One region of the Clostridium subterminale genome, then DNA from elsewhere that is predicted to be linked to it. Evidence: riboswitches for the same ligand, from Rfam matches in the RefSeq annotation. Region 1 holds a riboswitch; each other region holds the start of a gene.

Region 1 (3,319 bases):
GATAATACAATTTAAAGTTCTAATTTTTACCATTCTGTTGTATATTTATTACTTTTTAATATATTTATTACTTTTTAATATATTTATTACAATTTTGTAAATTCATTATCCTAATAATACATATATTTTCTTCTTTTGTAAATACTTTTTTTGAAATTTTCAGAATTTTCTTTATATTGTTTAGTGCTTAAAAATATTCGGTATACTAATATTTCGAGAGTTATAATATTAATCCTAGCTTATACATGTAAAATTTAAATGCTATTACTTATATATATATATTAAAAAAAGAGACTATTATATTAAAATAATCTCCTTTTTCATATATTATTCATATATTTAAATCCAATATTGATTGGAATTTCTTCAAAGCAATTTAATAAGTATATACCAACTTGATTTATAAACTCCAACAATGATTAAGAGGTCCATTGCCTTTTCCAAGATTTAAATTAGCCCTTAAAGCGCCAGTTATATATTTTTTCCCCCTTGAAATACTTTCATTGATACTATAACCTGCTGCCAAATTACAAGCTATAGCAGATGATAAGGTGCAACCTGTTCCATGGGTATTTGAATTATCTATTTTTTCTTCATAATACCAAGTTATTTCTCCATCTTTATATAATAAATCGTCAGCACAACCTTCTAAGTGACCTCCTTTAATAATAATTTTTCCTTTATACTCCCTTGAAATTTTTTTAGCTGCTTCTATCATATTTTCTTTACTGAAAATTTTAAATCCACAAATACATTCTGCTTCTGGAATATTTGGAGTAATTACATCAGCTATAGGCAAAAGCTTTATAATTAAAGCTTCCATGGCATCCTCTGAAAGAAGTCTACTTCCACTAGTAGATATCATAACTGGATCAACTACAATATTTTTAGCCTTATACTCCAGTAATCTTTCTACAATTTCTTCAATAATCTCCTTAGATGATACCATCCCTATCTTAATGGCATCTGGGAAAATATCTTTCATAATGCAATGGATTTCTTTACTTAAAAACTCTCTTGGTACGTTTATAACATCATAAACTCCAGTGGTATTTTGCGCTGTTAAAGCTGTTATAGCACTCATTGCATACATTTTATGTGCCACAATAGTTTTTATATCTGCTTGTATTCCAGCTCCTCCACTGCAATCTGATCCTGCTATTGTAAGTATCTTCTTCATTACAAATCAATCCCCTCTATTCAATGTGTATATTACACAAAATATTGTGCATCTAAAATACATATCTATTTTTCCTGTGTATTCTATTGAGTTAGTATTCTTTCAGTTAACCCTAACATTTGTTTTGTGGCTACCAACACATCTTCTTTGGAAAATATAGCAGATACTAAAGCTACTCCATCTATTCCTAAACCTTTTAGGTTCATAATATTATTCTCATCTATGCCTCCAATAGCTACTACTGGTATAGATACAGCTTTGCATATATTTTTAATGGTTTCAAAAGTTATCACTCTAGTATCTAATTTAGTTGAAGTGGAAAAAGCTGCTCCAACTCCAATGTAGCTTGCCCCATCTTTCTCTGCTTTAATAGCTTGCTCCACAGTTTTTGCTGTAACTCCTAAAATTTTATCTTTACCTATTAATTTTCTTACTTCTGCTCCATCCATATCACCTTGACCTATATGAACCCCGGAAGCATCAATCTTTATAGCTATTTCTACATTATCATTAATAATTAAAGGAATATTATATTTATCTGTAATTTTCTTTATGTCTTTTCCTTCTGTAAGAAATTCATTATAGGCTAATTGCTTTTCTCTTAGCTGAATTAATGTAGCTCCACCTTGTAAAGTTTTTTCTATTTCTTTGGTAAATGACTTTCCATTTAACCAACTTCTATCAGTTACCACATATAACTTCATTTGATTTTTACTAATACTCATTTTATACACTTCCTTAACATAATTTTCGTAGAATCTAAAAAAATATGGGACATACCAAATAGCATGCCCCATTAATATTCTTAATGTAATTCCCTACGTTGGCATTATCCAAATCAGGTTATAGGTCGAAGCTACCTTTTGCTTCCTCTCAGCCTGTTGTTACAAGCTCCCTAAATATTCAATTTTCTTAAAGCATAGCATTGATTACATCTATTGTCAATTTTCTCCGAATTATATGTAATTTAATTACACTGTTTAAATGCGAAATCACCTAAAACCTGCATGAACAGAACAACTATTTAAATAGTTTTATATTTAAATAGTTTTATATTTAAATATAAAAATATATAACTATTTATACATTTTTATAGGGAAAATTGTATTATATAGTATGCTTAGATGCTTATTATCTTTGCACTATTAAATTTTATATTAAAAATTCTTTAATAAATTTGCCATTTCTATAGCTGTTACTGCTGCATCATAACCTTTATTACCTGCTTTAGTCCCAGCTCTTTCTATAGCTTGCTCTATAGTATCTGTTGTTAGAACCCCGAAAATAACCGGTTTCTCTGTGCTAAGGGATACTGATGCTATTCCCTTTGAAGCTTCAGCACAAACATAATCAAAATGTGGTGTAGAGCCCTTAATAACTGCTCCAAGGCATATAATTGCATCATAATTTTCATTTTGAGCCATCTTCTTTGCTACTAATGGTAATTCAAAAGCTCCTGGTACCCATGCCACTTCAATACTGTCTTCTTCTACTCCATGTCTTTTAAGTCCATCAATGGCTCCACCTAAAAGTTTAGATACAATAAACTCATTAAATCTTCCTACTACTATTCCAACTCTTAATCCTTGTGCAACTAAATTTCCTTCAAATATTTTCATCATTATTCCTCCTAAATTATATTTTAATTTATAACTAAATCATAGATTTAGAGTCTTATATGAGGCTTCGCTCATATTAATTTCAAAATGAAACTCCTTCTCATATGCATTCGAATGAGTAAGTGCGACTAACTAAATCATAGATTTAGAGTCTAATATGAGACTTCACTCATACTAATCTCAAAATTAAACTCCTTCTCATATGCATTCGAATGAGTAAGTGCGACTAGCTAAATCATAGATTTAGAGTCTTACTTATAGTTAAGCATGTGCTCCATTTTATTTTGTTTAGTTTTTAAATAAAATTCATTATCCTTATTATAATTAATTTGGATTGGCACTCTTTCTACTACCTCAATATCATATCCATCTAACCCTTTAATTTTCTTTGGATTATTAGTCATAAGTCTAAGTTTTTTAGCTCCTAGTTCTTTCAGCATTTGAGCTCCTATTCCATAATCTCTAAGATCTGCTGGAAATCCAAGTTTAATGTTTGCCTCTACTGTATCATATCCATGGT
Region 2 (3,319 bases), on a different contig from region 1:
ATAGCAGATGTAGAAGGGATGGGAATAAAAGATTATAAAAAAGAGAAAGTGAAGATAGATAATAGAGAATTAGATTATATTCAGTATGATTTAAAGAGTAGTAAAGATAACATAAAAAGAACCTATGAGTATTATGTTCCATATGATGATTATGTAGCTAAAATAACATTTATAATTAGTGATAAAAAAACTAGAGAAAATACACAAGTGGTGTTTCAAAATATAGTTGAAACTTTTTCCTTTGAAAAGTAAAAGAGTTATTTGATTTAATGCATAACAACTATTATAATAAAACATAAGATAAAGAATGAAAAATTATTGAAATTTTTCAAGTGGAGGTCAAAGGTGAGAAGAATAAAAAGAAATTTAGTAATTATATTATTAGTAATAGCATCATTATTAATTTCCGCTTGTGGTATAAGAGGAAATAGTGATTTTAATTATATGCAAGAAAGAAATATTATGAAGGTTACAATTCAGAGTACTAGAGATAAAAGTTATAAGTTTACTGTTACTGATGAAGATGTAATAAATGATATATATAGTATATTATCCAGTGCAAGTGTAGTTGAGGAAAAATCAACTTTAGATCCAGACTATACTTTGGAGATATACGAGAGTCCAACGGATGTTAAAACTTTTAATTATGTAGCTGGTCTTGATAAAAAAGACGGGGCAAATTTTTATAATGATGATAACAAATATATTGTTTCTAAGAGACTAGATAATGACATTATAAAGAACTTTGCGAACATAAGAAAACCTATCGACTTTAAGTATGTGTATTATACGTCTATTTTAAGTTGTATAGATAAGTATGTATCAGCTAATAAAGATGCAGGGAAGGTTGGAATTAATATCTTTAGTGATAATATGGCTGCACGTTTTCAGATATCCACAGAAATTGAAGAGTTTAGAAAAAAAGCAAATAAACTTAACTCAGTAACATTTATGGATGATTCTGTTAGCAAGGATGACTTTAATGTAGTTATGAGTATAAAAACAGAAGGATATACTTCTAAAAAATATAAAGGTATTGTTACATTTGAAAAGGCTGAGAATGCTTCATCAATTAGCTATTATATAAATAACGTTTATGAACATGGAGAATGGAAGTTTAACATAAGTGAAGAAAAGCCGGAAGGGTTCTAAAAGATAAGATAAAGAAATAAATATGATAATGAAAAGGCTATAGCATGATAATTCTTTAATGATCATGCTATAGCCTTTTAAAATTAGTCTAATGTAGAATTCTTAATATATGGAGCTAATCGTTTTGTAAGACTATTTAAATTTATAACTGAGCATACTGCTATGCAAATTAAACAATCTATAAGAATGTAAGGACCATTATATACTAGTGAATATACTGCTGGAGTTAAGTGATATTCAGCAGCATAGCTTCCCCAGAAAATTATTCCGGCTATGTAGTGGAATATAAATCTCACAAAGAAAGCTACTACTATAGCTAAGAACTTGTTATTCTTAAAAAAACCAGAAAGCCCAATTGCCATAAAAGGAAGAGTATAGTCAAAAAGAACTTGGATAGGGTGCAGTATATATGCAGGTCCTATAATAAAATTTAATATACCATACACAAAACCGGTGAACATTCCTATAGTAGGTCCATAAATTAAGGATATTAATATTATAGGTAACATACTAGCAAGAGTTGCACTTCCACCATAAGGAAATTCGAAAAATTTAAAAAATTGAAGAATTATAGACATTGCAACTGCTAGTGCTATATGAGCTGTTAATCTAGAAGTAAATTTGATATGCTTAATTTTTATAAACACACAAAATAGAATCAGGACACCAAATAAGGTGGCAATAGTTGTCCAACTAGCTAGAATATTTTTGATATTTTCTAAGATTTCCATAAAGAGTCCTCCTTTAATTAAGTAGTGCTAAGGACTAATGTTGAAGCTGAAGTATTGTCTTATTACTTTATCCGATGACTACCCGCTTTAATACTCCCATCTTCTTCAAAGTGGGAGCAAAGAGCGGCTACGACCCTGGATAACGATTTCTAACCTTCAGAGGGAGTAAAAACTCCCTCTGAAGCAAAGAACTCTGTTTATAAAAAAAGCCATGTTCGTAAGAACACGGCTAAATAACTAAGTATTAACTTAAGCTTATTAATCGCTTCCCTACGCTAGCATTATCTAGGTCAGGTAAAGGGTAATGAAAAATCATTTCTCAGCCGTAGCACCCCTAGCACAATAATATTATTTTATATAATCATAATATCATACATAGTTTTATAGTTCAACATGGGTTGATTATATAAAATAAAATAGAGACTACGAATAAAGTCGTGTCTCTATAATGATGAATAATACATATTTCTTTAAAATATATATCTATATTTTTGTAACATTTGCTGCTTGAGGGCCTCTATCCCCACTAACTATCTCAAATTGAACCTTTTGTCCTTCATCAAGAACCTTATAGCCATCTCCCATTACAGCAGAGAAATGTACAAATACATCTTCATGACCTTCCATAGATATAAAGCCAAACCCTTTTTCACTATTAAACCATTTTACTGTTCCTACTTCCATATAATCTCCGTTAAGCAACTTTAATAGTTGCACCCTTTTCAACATACTCAGTTTTGCGGTGCTACTCCTGTTGGTCGTGTACTCGAGGGCATTAAATCTTAGTATTACTAAGATAAGCACGGAATCTCCTTTCAAAATATTTGACCATATCTAACTTCTTAGATATTAATTATAGTGTTCTCAATTTGAAACTTTTTATACTATTTTATTATACGTTTAGCAATATAATATCTATTACTATAATAAGCAGAATTTAAATTAGAAACTCTTACGCAGTCACCAGGCTTAGGAGCTTGGATAAATAAATCATTACCCGTATAGATTCCTACGTGAGATATATCATTAGGATCATCATCGTTAGTAGTAAAGAAAATTAAATCCCCAGGTTTTAATTGATTACGATCAACGATGATACCTTGATGTACTTGATAGTATGTAGATCTTTCTATGTATATTCCTAGTTGCTTGTACACATATTGAGCAAGCCCAGAACAATCAAAGCCTACAGGGGTAAATCCACCCCAAAGGTATGGAACTCCAAGGTATTCTTCAGCTTTAGCAACTATATCTTCTCCAGTATAATTGCTTTGTATAAGAGGAGTTTCCTTTACTATAGGATTTGATGATTGATTTTCATCAGCTATGGTTACATAGTCACAACTAATGTATCCAGTAGTATTACCCACCTTAACATTATACCAACCATTAGTATAAGAAATTATAGGTAGCTTACTACCATATCTTACTGTAGT
Region 3 (3,319 bases), on a different contig from region 1:
CTCTAGAAAATTAGATTCTATAATATTAAATACATTATCTGAAGTAGCACAAAGTGCATACAAATTTAGTAATGACATGAGACTTCTTCAAAACATGAAGGAAATGGAAGAACCTTTTGAAAAGCATCAAATAGGATCTTCTGCTATGGCATATAAGAGAAACCCTATGAGAAGTGAAAGAATTAGTGCACTTTCAAGATATATAATTGTAAATTCTCTTAACCCAGCAATTACTGCAGCAACTCAATGGTTTGAAAGAACACTAGATGATTCTGCTAATAAACGTATATCCGTTGCAGAAGCTTTCTTAGCTCTTGATGGAGTACTTAACTTATATATCAACATAACTTCTAATATGGTGGTATATGAAAAGGTAATAGCTGCTCATGTTAATAGTGAGTTACCATTTATGGCTACAGAAAATATTATGATGGAAGCTGTTAAACGTGGAGGAGATAGACAAGAACTTCATGAAAAAATAAGAGTTCATTCTTTAGCTGCTGCAAGACAAGTAAAAGAATTTGGAGAAAAGAATGATTTAATAGAAAGAATACTAGCTGATGAATCCTTTGGATTATCAAAAGAAGAGATTCTATCTATAATAGATCCAAGTAAGTTCACTGGAAGAGCTAGTGGGCAAGTAGTTGATTTTATAGAGGAATATATAAACCCTGTATTAGAAACTCATAAAAATGAATTAGGTGAAGAAGTAGAAATAAACGTATAGTATAAAATAAGCTGGAATGCCAATGCATTTCAGCTTATTTTTATGATACCAAAGAGGATAAATCCCACGGTGTTAATAGCTAAATTAGCGGACATATGAACTATCCAAGATACATAAATATTGTTAAACCTTTCATTAAGATAATTAAAAAGCAGTCCTGCTATGAATAGTGAAACTATAAGTAAAATGAACAGTGGGGGAGTAAACCAATTATTCATAATAGCCACATGATAAATAGCAAAGGCTAAAGCACTAAAAATATAGGCGATTTTCCTTGAACTAACCTCTTTTAAAGATAAGAAGGAAAAACCACGGAAGAAAAACTCTTCCAAAAGAGAATTAATAGATGTAATATATAGTGCTACAAATAAAAAGTTATCCTTAGTTACTCCTAAATTATTCTCTAAATTAGTGGTGACCATAGAAAAATCAAAAAATGGTCCTAGAATAAAATAGGCTCCTAATATAAAGACATATACAACTATGCCAAATATAAGTGCAAAAAATATGCTTTTTTTACTTCCCTTAAAAAGTGCTTTAAAGGAAATAGATTTATCTTTTATACATACAATTAAGGGCAATATCAAAAATATACATATTTTTATTAATGATTTTGTAAAATAATTAGGTATAATTAAAATTTCCACTAAGGCCATAATAATACAACCTAATATTACTACTGAAATAATAGATAGGGTAGCTTGTTTATTTTTCATAGATTATCCTCCTTGAAAATTTTATGTATATAGATTTATAGCTTTAAATAATACTTCAAGGCTTTAAAATAATTATAGCATATTATTTTTCTAAAATAGCAAGTATATCCTTAATTGACTATAGTAATTCATTATGATAATATTTAGTTAACTTAATATTCGGGAGCTTGTGTACAGGCTGAGAGGAAGTGTAAACTTCGACCGTACCTGATTTGGATAATGCCAACGTAGGAAGTAGATTTATATAATTATAGGTATACCACTTAGTTGGTGTACCTTTTATTTTTGTTCATATAGGGGAGGGTAAGTAAATAAAAAAATATTGATCTTGAGGGGATGATATGTAATGTTAAAAACTAAAAAATTAACTTTAGCTGGAATTTTCATTGCAATGGGAGTTATTTTATCTACAGTTATAGTTATACCAGTAGGAATTGCGAAATGTGCTCCAGTTCAGCACTTGATAAACGTGTTATCAGCTGTTATTTTAGGTCCTTTTTATGGAGTAGCTATAGCTTTCCTTACTTCTTTAATTAGAGTGCTAATGGGTACAGGAACATTTCTAGCTTTTCCAGGAAGTATGTGTGGAGCTATCTTAGCAGGAATACTATATAAATATAATAAAAAAATAACTATGGCATCTATAGGAGAAATCTTCGGTACAGGGGTAATAGGAGCTTTAATAGCCTATCCAGTAGCAAAGTTCATTCTATCAAAGGAAGCAGCTCTTTGGGGCTTTGTAGTGCCATTTAGCGTAAGCTCCATTGGTGGTGCAGTAATAGCCATACTATTTTTAATGGCTCTCAAGAAAACAGGAATATTAGAAAAATTTTCTAACGAATGAAGGTAATTAGAAGTTAACACATTAATATTTAAAAAATAAATATTAATAGAGAGGGGATTAAATGATTAAAGATATTTTAGATATAGCAAAAAAAACTAACCCACTAGTGCACAATATAACTAATTATGTAGCAGCTAATGATTGTGCAAATATAACTTTAGCTTGTGGAGGTTCTCCTATTATGGCTGATGATCCAGAGGAAGTAGAGGAGATAACCACCTTAAGCAATGCCTTAGTGATGAATTTAGGAACTTTAAATCTAAGAACATTAGAAGCCATGATTAAAGCAGGGAGGAGAGCTAATAAATTAAAGCATCCTGTAATATTAGATCCTGTAGGTGTTGGTGCATCCTCCTTTAGACAACAGGCTCTAAAGGAGCTTTTAAACACTGTGGATTTTCAAGTTATCAAAGGAAATATTTCCGAAATAAAAACCATAGGAAATAAAAAGACAATATGTAAAGGTGTAGATGCTAGTGAAATTGAGACTATAACTGAAGATAACATTGAAGGTGCAATTGGTCTAGCTACACAGCTTTCTACAGATCTAGGGGCAATTATAGCCATTACAGGAGCTATAGATATAGTTGCAGATAAAGATTTGGTATATATTATTAGAAATGGGCATCCATCCATGAGAAATATAACAGGAACAGGATGTATGCTTTCATCGATTATAGGAGTTTTAGTTGGTGCTAATCCAGATAAACTATTAGATGCTACCGTAACTGCTTTAGGTATTATGGGAGTATGTGGTGAACTTGCTTATAGTAAAATAGTAGAAAAATCTCAGGGAAGTGGATCTTTAAAAATACATTTAATTGATTGTATAAGTAATGTAGAGAATAAAATTTTAGAGAATAAAATAAAAATAGAAAAGAAATTGTCTAGTGACATAAAAGTTATTACATAAATACTTTTCTATAAGAGGTGTTGAAAATCTAGAGTATCTAGGAGTTTAACATCTTTTTTACTATTATAACTTAATAATAAAATTTTTATATACCCAAGTATATGTCAAGAAAATTGTGA
Region 4 (3,319 bases), 180 kb from region 1:
AGTGTGTTTCCGGCAATATTATTTAATATAGATAGAAAAAAATTAGTTTGGGCAGGAGTTTCAGGAACTTTTGCATGGATAACATATTTAATAATATTTAATTATGGAGGTAGTGTAACCATAGCTACTTTCATGGGAGCATTTGTAGTAGGGGTTTATAGTGAAGTAATGGCAAGAAAGTTAAAAGCTCCAAGTATGCAGTTTTCTATACCAGGAATATTTCCGTTAGTACCAGGAGTTATGGCTTATAATACAGTATTATATATAGTAGATCAAAATTATGACCTTGCTTATAGCAGTGCAATGAAAACTATTATAGTAGGTGGAGCTATTGCCTTTGGAATGATGCTATCTTCAACTACCTACAAATTCTTTATTAAAATTCAAAGAGATATACAAGGAAAAAGAATATCTTAAAATTAAAATAAATATTTAGGCTATGTTTTAAACTTGTTTTAAAACATAGCCTATATTAAAATCAAGTTCAAATTAAATTTATACTTGATTATTGAGCTTTCTTTTCGCTGGACTTATTGTCTTCAGGGCTACACTTATTTTCACACTCTGGTTTTTTCATATGTTTACCAGAAGTCTTTTCATCCTTAGCTTCAGGAGTTTTTGTATCTCGTTGTTTTTTCTCATCAGTTTCATTTAAAGTTGGTTTCTTTTCTTCTTGTTTAGGAGCTTTTTCCTCTTCAGGCATAGACTCACTTATAGTTTGTTTCTTTTCATCTGATTTTTTTATATTATCTTCTTCCTCAGTCATAGTTGCTTTCTTGTCTTCAGCGGGTTTTGCATCCTTAGATTTTTCTGCTGGAGTCTCGATAGTAGTCATTTTTTCACTATTAGAATTCATTGCTATATTATCATATCCAAAGACTGCAGTAGAAGAAGCCATGATGGTACCAGCTAATGTTAGCATAATTAAAGATTTTTTCATTGCAATACACCGTCCTTTTAAAGTATTTACTTAAATTTTTAAGTATGAGTAAATTTGATAAGAACAACAAGAATAAGGATAACCTATTGAAAAATAAAGGGTTTAAGAAAACTCTACCTTAGTTTATCCCTAGAAAGAAAAAAATATGTTATTAAAAATTTTCCATTTCAAATGTGGATAATTATAGATAAACACAGTTCTTAGCTTCTTTGAAGCTTACTAACAGAATTCTAAGTATCAATTTATTCGATACTTAGAAGTCGTTGTCCTTTAGGGAAAATCGTTATCCAGGGACGTAGCCGCTCTTTACTCCCACTTTGAAGAAGATGAGAGTATTAGAGCGGGTAGTCATCGGATAAAAAGTAAATTTGAAAATTATTGTTTTTATGTTATAATGAAGTTAATTTAATAATTATTTAGCTAGGGGTGCCTAATGCTGAGAGAAGCAATAATTGCTTTAACCCTTGAACCTGATGTGGATAATGCCATCGAAGGAAAGCTTTAAAAGATTTCAATAATAGCTTATTTATAAAGATATTTATAAATATTTATTTTATGAATTCAACCAAAGGCTTACCTTATGTAAGTCTTTATTTTTTGCATAAAATCAAATAAAAATTTTTATAAATAATATATAAGCAATTATTTTCTCCTAAATAAAGGCGCTATATTATTAAATTAAATAATTATTGTACTTAAGGAGGAAAAAGTATGAATTTTACAACACAAATGGATGCTGCTAAAAAAGGCATTGTAACAAGAGAGATGGATATTGTTGCTAAGTCAGAGAATATGGATGTTCAAGAGTTAAGAGCTTTAGTAGCGAAAGGAAAGATAGCTATACCTGCTAATAAAAATCATAAATCTCTTGTACCACAGGGAGTAGGACAAGGACTTAAAACTAAAATAAATGTAAATTTAGGTATATCTAAGGACTGTGACGACATAGATAAAGAAATGGAAAAGGTAAAGGTTGCCTTAGATATGAAAGCAGAAGCTATTATGGATCTTTCTAACTATGGAAAGACTGCAAAGTTTAGAGAAAAATTAGTAGAGATGTCAACAGCCATGATTGGAACAGTACCAATGTATGATGTAGTTGGTTTTTATGATAAGGAACTTAAGGACATATCTGTAGACGAATTCTTTACAGTGGTAGAAAAGCATGCACAAGATGGAGTAGACTTTGTAACTATCCATGCTGGATTAAATAGGGAAACTATAAATACTTTTAAAAGAAATAAGAGGCTTACTAATATAGTTTCAAGGGGAGGATCTCTTTTATTTGCTTGGATGGAATTAAATCAAAGAGAAAACCCATTCTATGAGTATTTTGATAGACTTTTAGATATATGTGAAAAATATGATTTAACTTTAAGCTTAGGAGATGCATGTAGACCAGGCTCAATAGCTGATGCCACAGATGCTTCACAAATTAAGGAACTTATGGTACTGGGGGAGCTTACTAAAAGGGCGTGGAAGAGAAATGTACAAGTTATAATTGAAGGTCCAGGACATATGGCAATAAATGAAATTGAAGCTAATATGTTACTTCAAAAGAGACTTTGCCATGGAGCACCATTCTATGTTTTAGGACCTTTGGTTACAGATGTAGCTCCGGGCTATGATCATATAACTTCTGCCATTGGTGGAGCTATTGCAGCAAGCTATGGAGCAGACTTTTTATGCTATGTAACTCCAGCAGAGCATTTAAGACTTCCAAATTTAGACGATATGAAGGAAGGTATAGTGGCAGCTAAGATAGCAGCGCATGCAGCAGATATTGCCAAAGGAATTAAAGGATCAAGACAGTGGGATAACGAAATGAGTAAGGCAAGACAAGAACTTAATTGGGAAAAGATGTTTACTTTAGCTATAGATGAGGAAAAACCAAGGAGATATAGGAAAGAGTCTACACCACATCATGAAGATAGTTGCACTATGTGTGGTAAAATGTGCTCAATGAGAAATATGAATAAGATTCTAAGTGGAAAAGATATTAATCTTTTAAGAGAAGACGATTAATAATTAATAAAAGGACAGTCTTAAAAATTAAGCTTTCATTAGTATTTGAAAGCTAGTGATTTTAAGGTTGTCCTTTTTTATATATATCTTTATGTTAGATAGATTTAATACTATAAAGAATAATTACTTTAAAGTTTATACTATTAATATATATTTGAAGCTATTAAGTTAATTGAATCTATTGAACATTTAGTGAATTTATCACCTAAGGTGTCTATTAATGTAACTTTATCTCTTCCAGATTCTTTAGAGATGTATAATTGTTTATCTGCAATTTCAATCATATAGTCTGTTGATTTAAGAGAAGATAGGCTTCCATAGACACCACCTATACTAACAGTAATTACAGAATTA

Evidence for each region. Region 1 has a riboswitch for thiamine pyrophosphate ahead of thiE (thiamine phosphate synthase). Riboswitches for the same ligand answer to the same signal wherever they lie in the genome.
Region 2: another riboswitch for thiamine pyrophosphate. It lies ahead of thiT (energy-coupled thiamine transporter ThiT); the one in region 1 lies ahead of thiE (thiamine phosphate synthase).
Region 3: another riboswitch for thiamine pyrophosphate. It lies ahead of thiW (energy coupling factor transporter S component ThiW); the one in region 1 lies ahead of thiE (thiamine phosphate synthase).
Region 4: another riboswitch for thiamine pyrophosphate. It lies ahead of thiC (phosphomethylpyrimidine synthase ThiC); the one in region 1 lies ahead of thiE (thiamine phosphate synthase).

What each region holds. Positions count from the first base shown of each region.
Region 1 covers NZ_BAAACI010000006.1:413,817-417,135, reverse strand. The annotation lists gene thiD (bifunctional hydroxymethylpyrimidine kinase/phosphomethylpyrimidine kinase) at 401-1,180, opposite strand; gene thiE (thiamine phosphate synthase) at 1,264-1,905, opposite strand; TPP riboswitch at 1,979-2,088, opposite strand; gene ribH (6,7-dimethyl-8-ribityllumazine synthase) at 2,338-2,799, opposite strand; gene ABDZ93_RS10875 (bifunctional 3,4-dihydroxy-2-butanone-4-phosphate synthase/GTP cyclohydrolase II) at 3,051-3,319, opposite strand, start outside.
Region 2 covers NZ_BAAACI010000002.1:274,503-277,821, reverse strand. The annotation lists gene ABDZ93_RS07195 (hypothetical protein) at 1-252, shown strand, start outside; gene ABDZ93_RS07190 (YhfM domain-containing protein) at 346-1,152, shown strand; gene thiT (energy-coupled thiamine transporter ThiT) at 1,236-1,883, opposite strand; TPP riboswitch at 2,134-2,229, opposite strand; gene ABDZ93_RS07180 (cold-shock protein) at 2,367-2,567, opposite strand; gene ABDZ93_RS07175 (C40 family peptidase) at 2,768-3,319, opposite strand, start outside.
Region 3 covers NZ_BAAACI010000001.1:319,645-322,963, forward strand. The annotation lists gene purB (adenylosuccinate lyase) at 1-727, shown strand, start outside; gene ABDZ93_RS01770 (CPBP family intramembrane glutamic endopeptidase) at 757-1,443, opposite strand; TPP riboswitch at 1,593-1,694, shown strand; gene thiW (energy coupling factor transporter S component ThiW) at 1,790-2,287, shown strand; gene thiM (hydroxyethylthiazole kinase) at 2,349-3,200, shown strand.
Region 4 covers NZ_BAAACI010000006.1:598,060-601,378, forward strand. The annotation lists gene ABDZ93_RS11740 (threonine/serine exporter family protein) at 1-417, shown strand, start outside; gene ABDZ93_RS11745 (hypothetical protein) at 506-940, opposite strand; TPP riboswitch at 1,353-1,454, shown strand; gene thiC (phosphomethylpyrimidine synthase ThiC) at 1,652-2,965, shown strand; gene ABDZ93_RS11755 (tetratricopeptide repeat-containing diguanylate cyclase) at 3,109-3,319, opposite strand, start outside.